Regions from separate parts of the Bradyrhizobium cedriense genome, predicted to be linked through region 2. Evidence: predicted binding sites of a transcription regulator. Region 2 holds the regulator's gene; the other holds the start of a gene.
The links. The regulator LexA, encoded in region 2, represses DNA repair genes until DNA is damaged. The targets are predictions, from matches to a motif close to TGTTCNNNNTGTGTTCNG.
Positions count from the first base shown of each region.

Region 1: the regulator LexA is predicted to act here: its motif matches at 4,324-4,341, upstream of ACYCVF_RS12405 (DUF3072 domain-containing protein).

Region 1 is NZ_JBTSWB010000003.1:167,664-174,900, reverse strand. It holds gene ACYCVF_RS12445 (hypothetical protein) at 1-167, shown strand, start outside; gene ACYCVF_RS12440 (hypothetical protein) at 173-340, shown strand; gene ACYCVF_RS12435 (glutathione S-transferase family protein) at 618-1,256, opposite strand; gene ACYCVF_RS12430 (VOC family protein) at 1,545-1,997, opposite strand; gene ACYCVF_RS12425 (hypothetical protein) at 2,764-2,958, shown strand; gene ACYCVF_RS12420 (hypothetical protein) at 3,274-3,405, shown strand; gene ACYCVF_RS12415 (hypothetical protein) at 3,695-3,847, opposite strand; gene ACYCVF_RS12410 (hypothetical protein) at 3,881-4,033, opposite strand; gene ACYCVF_RS12405 (DUF3072 domain-containing protein) at 4,092-4,283, opposite strand; gene ACYCVF_RS12400 (hypothetical protein) at 4,412-4,606, shown strand; gene ACYCVF_RS12395 (hypothetical protein) at 4,603-4,827, shown strand; gene ACYCVF_RS12390 (DUF2934 domain-containing protein) at 5,002-5,214, shown strand; gene ACYCVF_RS12385 (hypothetical protein) at 5,834-6,136, opposite strand; gene ACYCVF_RS12380 (hypothetical protein) at 6,468-6,962, opposite strand.
Region 2 is NZ_JBTSWB010000008.1:229,881-237,117, forward strand. It holds gene ACYCVF_RS28945 (HAD family hydrolase) at 1-314, shown strand, start outside; gene ACYCVF_RS28950 (hypothetical protein) at 466-660, shown strand; gene ACYCVF_RS28955 (molybdopterin molybdotransferase MoeA) at 891-2,102, shown strand; gene lexA (transcriptional repressor LexA) at 2,279-2,980, shown strand; gene ACYCVF_RS28965 (hypothetical protein) at 3,537-3,971, shown strand; gene ACYCVF_RS28970 (ComEC/Rec2 family competence protein) at 4,091-6,370, opposite strand; gene ACYCVF_RS28975 (DUF2171 domain-containing protein) at 6,467-6,700, opposite strand; gene ACYCVF_RS28980 (YybH family protein) at 6,792-7,178, opposite strand; gene ACYCVF_RS28985 (glutamine--tRNA ligase/YqeY domain fusion protein) at 7,185-7,237, opposite strand, start outside.

The DNA of each region.
Region 1 (7,237 bases), on a different contig from region 2:
CCGAACGGCCGCAGGCGGGCAACGCCCTGCCGTTAAAGAGCACCGCCGGGAAGGCGAGGGCAGGCTCCTGTGCCGCCTACGGCCCGCGCTTCGTCATGGTCGAGGGCACCGGGACCTGCGTGAAGATCGGCGGCTCGATCAGCATCGACACCGCCATCCGGCGCTGACGGCCATGCCGGCGGATCTGTTGCGGCTCGATATCATCGTCCCCGTGCTGATGTACTGCGCGCTGCTGTGGTGGATCGGCCGCGGGCTGAGCTGGACGGCACGGCTGGCGACCGCCGCGGTGACGCTGGTGCTCATCATCGCCGTCCTGGTGGCGGAGCGCGGCTGGCGCTAGCACCCCGACAAAACCGCGAAAACAACCCCATGCACAGTAGCCAAGCCACGGAAAACGCTGAGCATTGTCACTTTTAGGATTTTGCGAATGTGTCTTTGACGCGTCGGGCAAAACAGGGGTATGATGTCATCGTTGAAGATGCGGCCGATCGAACGCGCGGCTGCTCAGACATCACCTCCGCTCACGCGACGACGTCCGCAGGCTGCTCGAGCGCGGAGCGGCTGCGCCACGACGACGATTCCTCGCGTGATCGCGGCCGCGTGCGCCCGGCCAGCGCTCACGACATCGGCGGTGCCACGAACTGTGCAAATCCTGGCCGTTTGCCGAGTTCGGCGAGCCAGCGGGTGAGGTGCGGCTGCGCCGGCCGGCTGATGCCTTCGACCCCGAGCCAGCGCCGCGCATAGGATCCGATCGCGATGTCGGCGAGCGTGAATGCATCGCCCTCGATGAAGCGGCGCGAGGAGAGCAGGCGGTCGGCGATGGCCCAGACCTCGGCGGCGGCGTCGGCATCCCGCTGCACCTGGATCATGTCGCGCTCGGCGGGCGGCGTGCGCACGATGCCCCAGAACACCGGGCGATCGACCGGCTGCACCGTCGACAGCGTCCAGTCGAGCCAGCGGTCGACGCTGGCGCGCAGCTTCGGCGCCTCCGGATAGATCGGCGTGCCCAGGCCATGTGCGAGGCAAAGATAGCGCATGATGGAATTGGACTCCCACAGCACGAAGTCGCCCTCGACCAGCGTCGGGATCCGCGCATTGGGGTTCATGGCGAGATACTCGACCTCGCGCGTCCTGCCGTAACTCATGCCGGCGTCGATGCGCTCGTAAGCGAGGCCAAGCTCGGTCAGGCACCACAGCGCCTTCTGCACGTTGACCGAATTGGCGCGGCCCCAGATCGTGAGCTTGGTATCAGGCATGAAGCGTCTCCCCGCATTGTCGATTGCTGCGGGTGATAGCGGAATTCGCTGCTTTGCGCGATGCGAGATTGCGGCGCGCCCCTCATGCAAAAAGCTCCGCACGAGGCGGAGCTTCCATTGCAAGGTTCAACCCGACGGTCAGCGGCCGAAGAACAGCCACAACAAAATGATCACGGGGATCGGCACGCCAACCATCCACAGCAACAGCCCTCTCGCCATTGTATTCTCCTCCAATCGCATCACTGGAGGATGAACGCGGACCGTGCGCGCTTGTTCCCGCGCGCAAACCTACCAGTGACCGATGTTGGGCATCGACAGCCACGGCTCCTGCGGCGGCTTCGGATCGCCCTTCTGCAAGAGCTCGATCGAATGCAGGTCCGGCGAGCGGACGAAAGCCATGTTGCCGTCGCGCGGCGGCCGGTTGATGGTGACGCCGGCCTTCATCAGCTTCTCGCAGGTGGCGTAGATGTCGTCGACCTCATAGGCGAGATGGCCGAAGAAGCGATCCTCGCCATATTTCTCCTCGTCCCAGTTGTAAGTGAGCTCGACCAGCGGCGCGCCGCGCGTCTGCGGCTGCTTCTTCAGTGCCTCGAGATCGTCCGCCGAGCAGAGGAAAACCAGCGTGAAGCGTCCCTTGTCGTTCTCGATCCGCCGCACCTCCTTCAAGCCCAGCGCATCCTGATAGAACTTCAGCGCGACATCGAGATTGCGCACGCGCAGCATGGTGTGAAGGTATCGCATTTTGGAAGACTCCTTGAGACGTTTGCAGTTCTTACGTGCGGCTGGGCACTGGGAGCATAAACTAGCAGCAAAATCCGTATGGTGGCACTGACATACGTGCGGGTGAAACTCACGTTGCCCTGATGACCCCAGATGCAGGATCTGCTGCAGTTCTGACCAACCCGTGTGGGTGCCGAACCGCCTTAATGCCCAAAGGGCCTGGGGCGGGCCGGGATAGCGCCGCAGGCGGGGTGTAAAATGAACCTGAATTACGTATCGTGACCTAGTCACGATGCAGCGTTCACCCTGGACGCTTTCGCCAGCTTCGCAGCCGCGCTTTCCTTGCGGGTACAGAAGCGCGGCCTCGCGTGGTGGAAAGCGGCACTGCTGGTGATTGCCGGAACGGGTCTGATAATTCCTGATGTTCGGGTTGCTCTTCATCGGCTTCAGGAACTTTGGCTAGCTTGAATCGAGGAGGTGTAGATGACCGACCCGCAAGGACAGGAGCCCCCCCGAGAGGTGCCATCAACCGATGCATTGAGAATAGTTTGAGAGCCAATGCACTCGCCTAGAGACGCATGGCGCCAGAAAGGGAATGACTATTTCCTGTTCAAACAGAAGAAGCATGCCGGCGTAAGCGCCTCCGCAGAAATGGTTGAGGTCTTGGATATGCGGAGAAGCTTGAGCCAGAACATATATTCATCAAGCATTCTTGAGTGCGGTTACTCACAGATGGCCCGATTGCCTTGCGGTACTGCTTGTCCAACTCTCAACTAAGGGGACGGCGATGAGCTACGACTGGACGATACGGTGGAAAGGCCTGATCTTCGCCGGCTACGGCGTTTTGATTGCACTCATCGTGAACAAGTTCGTTTTCGACGGACCGGGTTGGAGCAAGTTCCTCGTAATGTGTTTCCTGGCCGGAGTCCTTGGTGCGATTGGTCATCGCATCGGACGGAAACAAATGCGCGATAGCGTTTGAAGGATACGATTTCCCCCGCAGGCTTTCACTCAAGGCCGTGAGCACCTAAGCGGGGCTTTTCACCGGCCGAAATTCCGCCGGGGCGCAGCCGTGCAAAGCCTCCGGCAAATTCTGAAAGGCTGCAGGTGAGCTCATTCAAAGGACTGTGCAAGGAACGCTCCGTTCGTATTCGCGTTGCTCCGCAAAGTGGGTGGAGTACCAGCATGCGGCGTGATGGGAAGCCGTCAAACAGACCTCGGTGTTCTGGCGAGCTATCAGCAATCTGCTGAATGTCCTCTATGACGACGAGCTCCATCGAAGCCATGGAGAGGGAAGATGCGCAAGGCTCTGGCAGAACTGACCGAGGACGAACGTCGGGCATTGCTTTACCTGGCCGATCTCGGCATCGCGGCATGCCTATCAGGCCTGATCGTCAGCATCATAAAGTTCGCCGGCGACCTTTTTTGAAGAAGTCCAATGCCACGATCGGCATCTTGTGCGAAAACCATCATGGTCGCGCCGGAGCGAAAAGCTGGGCTTCGCATTTGAGTGTGTTTCCTGCAGCCTTCCTTCGAGACGCTCGTCGCGGGGGGCTCCTCAGTTTGAATACAGAGTGCGCGGCCGCAGCTTCCACCCGCACTAACCGATGAGCTTCATGCTAAGGAGATCACAGAAAGGTGGTCGTCTCGAAGGCGAGGCGCGCGCAAGCTTCCGCCGAGATCAGACGCGATAGCTTGCTGATCCAATACGGCGCGCCTTACTCAGGCTCGGCTTTGTCCTCACCGCTCTCAAGCTGGGCCCGGTATTCCTCCGCAGCCTTCAGCAGAGCTTCTCTGATTTCGCCATCCGCCGTCTGTGCGGCGAGAGCTTCGGCGTGGTCGGCCTGGTGCTGGAGCGATGCTTTGGTCATGCATGGCCAACTCGGCCGCAAGACACCCGTTCCTCACGCCGCCTTCTCGACATCCTTCGCGATGATCTCGACTTCGAAATAGCCCATGTCGCGGAGCTCGGCGGCCTTCTTCTCGGCCGCTTCGCGTGTGTCGCGCTTCAGGATGATCTGGCCCGCTCCGTCGCGGGCGCAAACGAAATAAGGCATTTTCGATTCCCAATTTCGTTTGCATACACATGGCTCCGCATTCCCGCAAGAATACGGGTCAGCGCTCCAGCCCGGCCTTTTGCCGCATCTCGTCGATCAGCTCCGAGGCCTCGGCTTTGGTCAGCTCTTCTCTGGGCAGGTCCCGATGCGCCTGCTCGGCGAGGGTCTTGAGGTAGGATTCCTGGGCTCCCGTCATCGGATCGTCCCCGGAAACCCAGTCCTTCGGGTCCTTCTGGGTGTTGTCGGCCATCACCAATCTCCTTTTCCGTCCAACGTCGGACTCGACTTTCCGTTCCTTTTTTGTTCTCTTGGACCATATTCAAAATCGCGAGGCGGAACATGCCGGATCTGGACTTCGTCAGGCGGGAGATCGAACGGATGCGCATCCAGATGGGCAGGCAGCGGAAGGAGATCCTCCAGCTGCAACGGGCAGGGATCGGGACTGCTTCGGCCGAAGCGCTGCTGTCGCGGATGGAGGCGAAGATTGAAGCCCTTTGCGCGGAGCGAGATGCGCTGAAGGCGGCGCAACCGCGCCCGACCAAGGGCAGGGTTCTCGGCGGGAGGACATGGTGAGCCGGCGCTGGTTCGACGACGAGAGAGAGCTGTCGCCCTTCCTGACCGCGCTCGAGGACGTTCGCCGAAGGGCAACGCGGGAAGGGTGGTGCTATGCCCATGTCCAGGCCATCATCGTGGCGATCGATCAGTATGCGGAGGCCGCGACGGGCAACCGCGAGTATTTCCTCAACAAGCCGGTTTCAATCGGCGACAGCCGGAAAGTGGGGGACATTCCGTGAGGCGCGCGGCCAGTGCCGGCGCTGGTGCGTCCGCGCGGCTCGGTGCTTACGTTTGCGCTTTGCGAATGCAGCTTGGCAGACGAGGCCTTGTGTTCCGGCAACGGAACGTCTCTCGCTTGAGAGCTTGTTAACCGACCCCGCTCAGGATGCCGCTCGAAATCGGAGAGGACAGCGATGTCAGACTTGGAACGAGCGATCCGCGAGCGTGCCTATCAGCTTTGGATGGAGGGCGGTGCCGAGCACGGCCACGCCGAAAGACACTGGCTCGAAGCGCAACGCGAGATCCTCTCCGCATCTCTCGCAACCGTTGCGCGGGTCTCGAGGACAAGCTCCGATAAGCAGAAAGCCAAACCTGCGGCTCAGCGAAAGAAGCGCCGCGCCGCATAGAGGATTAGCGGTTCTGCTTGAAGCAGAACCGAAGCGCCGGACTCTCGTCTTGACGCGCCGCTTCGCGCCGGTCCGGCGCGAACGGCTCCCGTCTCATGAAACCGAATGAACCGAACGACGAGATGATCTGGTCCTGCCCGTTGCGGACGCCCGCTTGCGCGGAGAAGCACCTCGGGTCTTGCCGGACTTCAAATGAACTTCGGATGCGATCCCGTTCTGCTCATCGAATTGCTTCAGCCAGGATTCAATATATCGCGGGTCGTCGGGACAAAGCCGTTGAAGCAAACGAAGGTTCTGCGCTCTGAATTCCACCAGGGTTTTCGGCATCACGCCTCCTCAAAACGCTGCCCATCGTAAATGGTGCGGGCAAGCGATCGCCGGGTCAACGGCAAAGAAGGGCTTGAAATCAGGGGCGGGCTGATGCAGCGCCAAAGGCGAAAACCCCGCCGGGGGGAAGCGGGGTTCTCTGTCGGGGTGAAGCTTGGGGACGCTTCAACTGTAAGACGCTTCAGCCGGCGGAAGGTTCAAAACGAACGGCACGCGCCACGGTTATCTCTCGCGGCCCATTCGAGACGTCCGCCCGCGGCGGGCCCTCAGGAGGTTGATGCGCCAATTGCAATCAGGCCGCGATCCGCTGCTCGACCGGAGCGGTCAGGTATTTGAGCACTTCTGCATGCTCGAGGTCCGGGACCGCGATGGCCGTGTGGCTGTAGACCGCATGGGTGCGGGACGTCGCGATTTCGCTGAGGATCTCTTTGCCTTTGATGACATGGAGACCCATGCCTTCCTGCGACGGGAAGATGGCCAGGACCACGTCGTAGGCCGCGATGACGGCCTTGACCGCTTCGGCCTTGTCGTCGGCGAGGTCGATAAACACGCGAACGTCTGCCGCGAGTTCACGCAGCTCGTCAAAATCCAGCACGGCGGATACTCCAACGCAACAATACCTGGTGAGGAGAGTGGCTGCGTTAGGTTACCGAAGTCTCAACAAACGAGGCTGGCCACATGTTTCTCGACGAGGCGACGTGCCAAAGGCGCGACGAGATCAGGATGAATGATCGTGGCGCGCTCGTCGTCTGCGCCTGATCCTCCGGAAAAAACGCCGCACACTTTGCGGCGATGAGCCGTCCGGCTCCGGATCATGCTCCGCCTGGAGACTTTCGCGTTCCGTGGAATCGGAGCGCGGCTCTAGATTCTTGCCTTGACGCGTTTTGTTGACGCGAAACCGTTGTCCACTTCGCTCGAAGACGCTCTTAGCGCTTTGCTTCTTCCTTCCGGGGCCGCGCGTCCGTGGCCTCGTCGGTGAGCTGCAGGGCGATGCCGTCATAGCTCAGCTTGAATCCGCGGCCGACGATCCATGTCCATCCCTCGCGGGAGTCCTTGATGGGCTCGGAATTGAACTGCTCCGAGATCGATTTGACCGCAGCGTCTTGTGGTGCGGGACTATTCAACTCCGCAGTGACGCGCCGGATGGGATGCCTGGAGTCCGCGTCGTCGCTGGTGACCGTGACCTTGGCGCCATTGATGTCGCATTCGAGGATGTACGAACCCCCACCCTGGCGGCAGCGGTAACGACGTTGACCGACGAGCCTGTCGGTCTCCTCGAACGTCATGCCGGGGGAGAAGCCGAAAATGTCGGACTTCTTCACATGTGCCAGGGATGCAGGCTTCAAGAGGTCTGGCCGGATCGCCATCACGGCGGCAGCGGCGACAACGATCAAGCCGGCGATGACGATGGCAACCTTCATGAGCCCCTCGCAAGAAATACCGGACCATATAGCAGCCGCGGTGTTCTGCCGGGAATCAAAAGCGAAAACCTCGCTTGGGGGAAGCGGGGCTCCCTGAATGGGGTGAAGCTTGGGGACTTCAACAATGAGACGCGCCAGCCGGCATATGGTTCAACACAAGCGGTGGGAAGTCGGGAACTCCGCAGAAGCCCTGCTTGCGTTTTCAGCTTCGATGGGCTCTAAGCCCGGTCACTTCATGACCTCTGGCATGAATCAGAAGCGCGCCTCCGCGGGTC
Region 2 (7,237 bases):
GCGCGGCAAAGCAGATGCCGCTTTATGCCTTCTCCAACACCAATCGGCCGCACGTGGATTATTTCTCCAGGGAGTACGCCGACCTGCTGAGCCACTTCCGCGAGGTTTACCTGTCGTCCAGCATCGGTCTGCGCAAACCTGATGCGGAGGCCTTCGACCACGTCGTGGCGGCGATCGGCGTCCCCGCGGAGCGCATTGTGTTCTTCGACGATCTGGCCGAGAACGTCGAAGGCGCACGGGCGCGCGGATTGACCGCCGTGCATGTGACCTCGCCGCGTGACGTCGGCAGCGCGTTGCTGTCCTTGGGAATTTGACCGCAAGGATCCTGAGGTCCGGTTCGGGGAACTTAACGGGCTCCGATGAGGAACCAACTCAGTTTGTGCATTTTTGTACGAAGTTCCGGGAACGGAATACCTCTTCCGGACTCTAAGAGTCGGTTGGGACTTCTACATCGGATTCATTCTCGTGCTCGGCAAATCCTACCTCACAAAACAGGCCTCTCTGCTTCTCGAATTCGCCAGAACGACGTCGGATTCGCGCCTCTCCGCCAAATTGATCAGCAAGGCCGCCGACCTGAAATCCCAGGCCGATCCTCTGCCGGACAAGGATCAGAGCCCAAAAGCTCCCGACATCACTCCGGGCGAGCAGACGCGGAGTTGACCGATGCTGGTCGTGGCGCTCGTTCTCCTCGTGCTCGCCGTGGCCATCCTCGTACCAGTCTGTATCGCGTTCCGGATCATGCCGCGGCGCATTTGAACTGCATCCGCCGATGCAAGTGTCAGGACGCAGGATGAATCGTCCTGCGTCGGCGCATTTTGCCTCTGGGCGGGCACTCGGCTAGAACTCTCGCTGCCAGTTTGCCCGAGCCAGCCCAGCAGGAGATTTCATCTTTGGCCCTGATGCCCGTTTCCGACGCGCTTGCCGCGGTGCTGGCGGGTGCAGAGCCGCTGCCGGAAGAGATGGTCGCTCTCGACGCAGCCTTCCACCGCGTGCTCGCCCGCGACGTCGCAGCGCGGCGCACCCAGCCGCCGCAGGCGATGTCGGCGATGGACGGCTATGCCGTGCGCGCGGCCGATGCGGCGAGGATCGATTCCCGGCTGACGGTCATCGGCGAGATTGCGGCAGGCCGGCCATTTGCGGGATCGGTCGGTGCCGGCGAGGCTGTGCGGATTTTCACCGGCGGCATCATTCCCGACGGCGCGGATACCGTCGTGATCCAGGAGGACACGGTCGCCGAGGGCAACCGCGTCACGATCAAGGAAGCCGCGATCATGGGCCGGCACATCCGCACCGCCGGCGTTGACTTCCGCGAGGGCGACGTCCTCCTGCGCAAGGGAACCCGCCTCACCGAGCGCGATCTTGCGCTTGCGGCCGCCATGAATCACCCCGAGCTTGCCGTCTGCCGCCGCCCAAAGGTCGCGATCCTTGCCACCGGCGACGAACTGGTGATGCCGGGCACCGCGCCAAGCCACGGCCAGATCGTCTACTCCAACGGCTACGCCCTGCACGCGCTCGCCCGCAGCGAGGGCGCCGAGACCATCGACCTCGGCATTGCCGCCGATACGCTGGAGGCCACCAAGGCCGGCATCCGTCGAGCCCGCGAGAGCGGCGCCGACATCCTGGTCACGACTGGCGGCGCCTCGGTCGGCGATCATGATCTGGTCCAGCAGGCGCTACGAGACGAAGGCATCGCGATGGCGTTCTGGAAGATCGCGATGCGACCGGGCAAGCCGATGATGCATGGCCGGCTCGGCGCGATGCGCGTGATCGGTCTGCCGGGCAATCCCGTGTCATCCTACGTGTGCGCCTTCCTGTTCTTGGTGCCGCTGATTCGCGCGCTGTCGGGCCGTTCAGTGATTCATCATCACCGCGAGCGCGCGGTGCTCGGCAGCGATCTCGGCGCCAACGACCAGCGCGAGGATTATCTGCGTGCGCGCCTCGAGCCGCGCGGCGACGGCACGCTCGTCGTGATTCCCGTCAGCCATCAGGACTCCTCCCTGCTTGCGAATCTGGCTGCGGCACAGGTACTTCTCGTACGCGCACCGTTCGCGCCAAGGGCCGACGCCGGCACGGCCTGTGAGGTGCTGCGCCTGCCCGGCTGAGCGACACGGCCACACGCGTCGCGCGAGCTTCGCTCTGTTCACTATAAATTAAGCAGTTGCGGAACACATATCGAACATATAGTGTCCGTTCATGATTTGTTTCGAACGTGTAGCAGCTTATCGCTGAACTCCTCGTCTCGGAATCGAACGACATCAACCGGGGGACTTTGGTCGAGATGTTGACGCGCAAACAATACGAGCTTCTGCGGTTCATCAGCGAACGTCTGAAGGAGAGCGGCGTGCCGCCGTCCTTCGATGAGATGAAGGATGCGCTCGACCTGCGCTCCAAGTCAGGCATCCATCGCCTGATCACTGCGCTCGAGGAGCGCGGCTTCATCCGCCGCCTGCCCAACCGCGCTCGCGCCATCGAGGTTATCAAGCTGCCCGAGCTCCAGGCCGCCGCCGGCAGTCGCCGCGGCTTCACGCCGAGCGTCATCGAGGGCAATCTCGGCAAGATACGCGCGAGCTCCAGCCCGCCCGCGGACGAGGGCGAGCGTCCGGTCGCTGTGCCCGTGATGGGCCGCATCGCGGCCGGCACGCCGATCGAGGCGTTGCAGACCCGCAGCCACACCATCAGCGTACCGCCCGACATGCTCGGCTCGGGCGAGCACTACGCACTCGAAGTGCGCGGCGACTCGATGGTGGAGGCCGGCATCCTCGACGGTGACATGGCGCTGATCCAGCGCAACGAGAGTGCCGATACCGGAGACATCGTGGTGGCGCTGATCGACGACGAGGAGGCCACGCTCAAGCGCTTCCGCCGGCGCGGCGCCTCCATTGCGCTCGAGCCCGCCAATTCAGCCTATGAAGTCCGGATTCTTCCGCCGAACCGGGTGAAGATTCAGGGCAAGCTGATCGGGCTTTACCGGAAGTACTGAGCGGATCCAGCCGCTCAACTGCTTTGGAGCGGATGAGTCTCCGCCCCGGCCGGATGGTCTTTCTGGTTCTGCACAGATTGTCCGGCCCCTCTTCCGGCGCGACATGCTCGGCTCACCGCACGAAGCAGCATTGCTTTGCGGCCTTTCGGTTCAAGGAATGACCGCGTGCCGGACCGGCCATGAGCAGTCGTGCTGCCGCTGGTCGCGGCATCAGCGTCGCACACCGCTGCTGCACGAATGCGTCGCCATGTCTGTAAGATGTCTGCAAGGCCACTGCGGCCGGCGGCCAAATTCTCAGTGCCCCGAGTGCAGCCGCGGCCCTCGCAATCGAGCTGGCAATATTCGCGCTGCGAGCGCGAACGCCAAGAACGCGGCTCCTGAATGCACGGAGGCGAGCTTTGTTCCTATTGGATTAGGGAAAGATAATGTGATCGCGGCTTGCGGACGCAGCCGCAGATTTGCCCATAACCAAGCAGAGCGTTGCGTGCTTCCACCTGATAGAGGCCTGCGCCTCAGAAAGAGGTGCGGGTCCTCATCTTCGCATGAGGAGCACCCGATGTGTGACTACAGCCTGCATGCCGTCGCGACGCGCCCCGCCGAGGTCGGCGAGACCATCGTCACGACAACCTTCCGCGGCACCTCGACGCGCGGCTTCGCCTCCGAAGCCGATCTCTCCGTCGCGGTCTGCCTGCTGCCGGGAACGGAGCTCGCTTTCGCCGACAACGTTCGTTATGACAACCGCTGGATCTGGACACGCACCGTCAACTCCCGTGTCGGCAAGTTCGGCAAGATCGACCCGCACATTCCCGATCGCCACCATGACGCGATCGAATTCCCCGACGGCAAGTACGTGCTTGTGACACAGCTCGTCGAAGGCCAGCGCGCGACCGTGCTGCAATTGCCGGTGACCCAGACGGTTGGCGAGCGCGAGCACAAGCCGCAAATCGTCGCCGGCACGCGGCCGACGATCACGCGCCAGCCGATCGGCTGACGTCATCGCCCCGGCCAACGGTCGAGGGCCAGGATCGAAATGCCATCGCCGGCCGAGGCCGGCGAGATGGTCCGATTTGCGTCCGACGGAGTGCCATCGGACCGCCACCATATCCGTTCTCAATCGTCAGCCTGCAAGTCCGTCTCTGACGGTGTTGCGTCCCGGTTGCGGGACACTGCCGTCCTCGGCGCAAGGCTGCCGCCGAAATCCCCATCGCCGGCACCGGCCGGCAGCCAGGGGCGGCTCGCGCCCCGCGTCCTCACCGCCTTAACCGAGAATCCGCCACCGCTCTGCGTCAGGGCCAGCGCGCCCTGACTGGCGAGACGCGGCCGATCGACCACCATCGCCGCGCAATCCGGCGGCGCGGGCCACGCCGTCACCACCAGCGCGGCGCGGCTGCAATCGTCCGCCAGCGCATCGATACGCAAGGACAGCGCGACCAGCCGCCCGTCTGCGAGCGGAGTGACGCAACCGGACTCGTCACACGACACACCGCTCGCCAACGAGGCGTTGGCGGCATCGCGCGGATCGGCGTCGGCAGCTAACCACTCCTTCAGCAGGAAGCCGTCCTTGCTCGCACGCATCACATGCAGGCGCCCATCCCCACTCCGCACCGCAACGCTCTGGCCATCCCCGGCAATCAGGATGTCGGGCTGCCGCACCGACAGCCCCCAGAGGATCGCTGCCAGCAGCACCAGGACCCCGCACCAGCGCAAGGGCGTGCGCAACAGACCCATCGCGATGATGCCGAGGCTGGCCGCGATCAGCGGCGCGATCCCGAACGCCGGAATGCGGCCGACTGCACCCGGCAGAGCCGCCACCCAGCGCGAGACCGCAACCATCCACTCGATCCCCATACCCATCAGCCACCAGAACACGCCGTCGAGCCCGAAGGGCGCGGCGATCAATCCCAGCAGTCCCGCCGGCATCACCAGCGCCGAGACTACCGGCATCGCACCGAGATTGGCGAGCACGCCGTATGGCGTGACGCGATGGAAGTGGAAGGCGGCGTATGGCGTGGTCGCAAGCCCGGCGATCAGCGAGGCCAGGAACAGTATCGCGATCTCCCGGCCGCCCCACAGCGCGATCCGCGCAGTTGCGGAATGATCGGGCGATGCGAGAAGGTTCGGCATGCCGATCTGCACCAGCGCCACCAGCCCGAGCGTTGCCGCAAACGACATCTGAAAGCTCGGATGAACCAGCGCTTCGGGCGCGACCGCAAGCACGATCAGCGCGGCCACCGCCAGCGTGCGGAAGGTGATGGCACGGCGGTCCACCATCACGGCGATCAGCACCACCGCGGTCATGAAGAACGATCTCTGCGTCGCGACCTCCGCGCCTGACAGCAGCAGATAGAATGCGGCCGCCACCAGCGCAGCAGCCGCCGACCATTTCTTGATGGCAAAGCCGGCCGCCAGTCCGGGGATCAACGCCAGCAGCGCGCGCACCGCGAAGAACACGACACCGGCGACGACCGCCATGTGATAGCCGGAGATCGACAGCACATGGCCGAGCCCTGAGACGAACATGGCGTCGTTGACGGGCGCGGAGATGGCATCGCGCCGCCCGGTGAGCAGCGCCGTCGCAATCGCGCGATTGTCGCCCTCGAGCGTCGAACGGACGCGCGCGTCGATCGCGTCGCGCAGCCCCTGCATGAATGCGGCGTAGCGCAGCCGCAGGCCCGCGGCATCCGGCGGCGTCGACGCCGTGATGGCCCCCATCACGAAGCCGGAAGCGCCGATGCCCTGGAAGAACATGTCCCGCGAGAAATCATAGCTGCCGGGGCGCACAGGCGAGATCGGCGGTAGCAGCCGTGCCTTCAATTGCACGAAGCTGCCGACCTCCGGCGCAGTCCCCTTGCGCACCGAAAGCCGTACGCGTTCGAGCCTGACGTCGCTACGCTGCGCCTCCATGGCACTGACGCGCAGCACAAAACGATCCGTGCGCTCGCGGATGTCACGCGCTTCCACGTAGCCCGACAGCGACACCGCATAGAGCGGCTTGGCCAGCACCGGATGGGCGATGCGCGCCGTCTTCCAGGTCGCCACGGCAAACCCGGCTGCGACCGCTGCGATCATGATCGCTGGAGCAAACAGCCGGCTCCGCCGCAACAGCGCCGCGCCAAGCGCGAGCACGGCCGCCGTCGCGGCGACGACCCAGAGCACCGGCTCATGATCGGCGGCGAAATAGAGCGCAATGCCACCGCCGGATGCGACCGGCACCCAGGGCAACAGCCGGCCAGGACCGGCTTCGGCACGGGTCCATTGTCGGAGCGTTTCGGCGATTGCCGGCCAAACGCCGGAGCCCGCCGAGGCGAAGCCGCCAGCGGGTGCGGCGCGGCCGACCGGCCACGTCCCGGCAACTCCCTGGGAGCGTGCTGGCCGCCCCGACTCCGCCATTCACCTGCACCTTACGATACGCGACGGGTGCGGAGGCTACCGGAACGTGCGACTGCGCGAATAGCGGTACAGATCAGGAACAGGCGGCGCGGCGCCCTACTTTTCCTCTTCCATGGTCACCGCGACCGAGGCCTTGGCCGACAATCGGACCTTGTTGCCCTCGACGTCGGCAACGAGGCTCTTGTCGATGAAATGATGGTGGCCCTTGTGGCTGCCCTCGCCGCTGTCCTTCTTGGTCAGCTTGATGCGGTTGCCCTCGACGCGATCGACGGTGCCGACATGGACGCCATCGGCGCCGATGACTTCCATATGCTCTGCGATGTTCTGCATGGCGGGATCCTTTGTTTGGATCCGAGCCAACTCACCAATCCCACGTTCGTTTCCACCGCCCAGATGACGATGCCGTGCGCAGCTAAGTGCGTCAGATCAGCGGCGCCTGCGACGAGGCGTGATGATTGACGATCTTCCACTCGCCGTCCTCGCGGATGAGAACCCAGCTCATCTTGACGACGAGATCGGGGCGCTCGCCGGCGAGATCGAACGAGATGGTCGCGGCCATGTTGATCAGGTCAGGGCCGGCCTGCGCCGCCTGCACGTCGGAAAAGGCCGCGCTCGGCTTACGCCACCGCTGCAGCCCGTTGAAATAGTCGGCGACGCCGTCCCTGCCTCGATAGAGTTTCGGGTTGGAGCCGAAGAAGAACGCATTCTTGGAGTACAGCGACGACAGCGCCACGGCGTCGAGCTTCGCAAAGCCGGCGCACCATTTCGCGATGACGGCGGAAACGATGGCGTCGGCTTCGCTGCTCATTGCGCATCAACCTTTCGCGACTTCCTTGGCGAACGTGTCGCGCAGGCCGATGGTGCGAG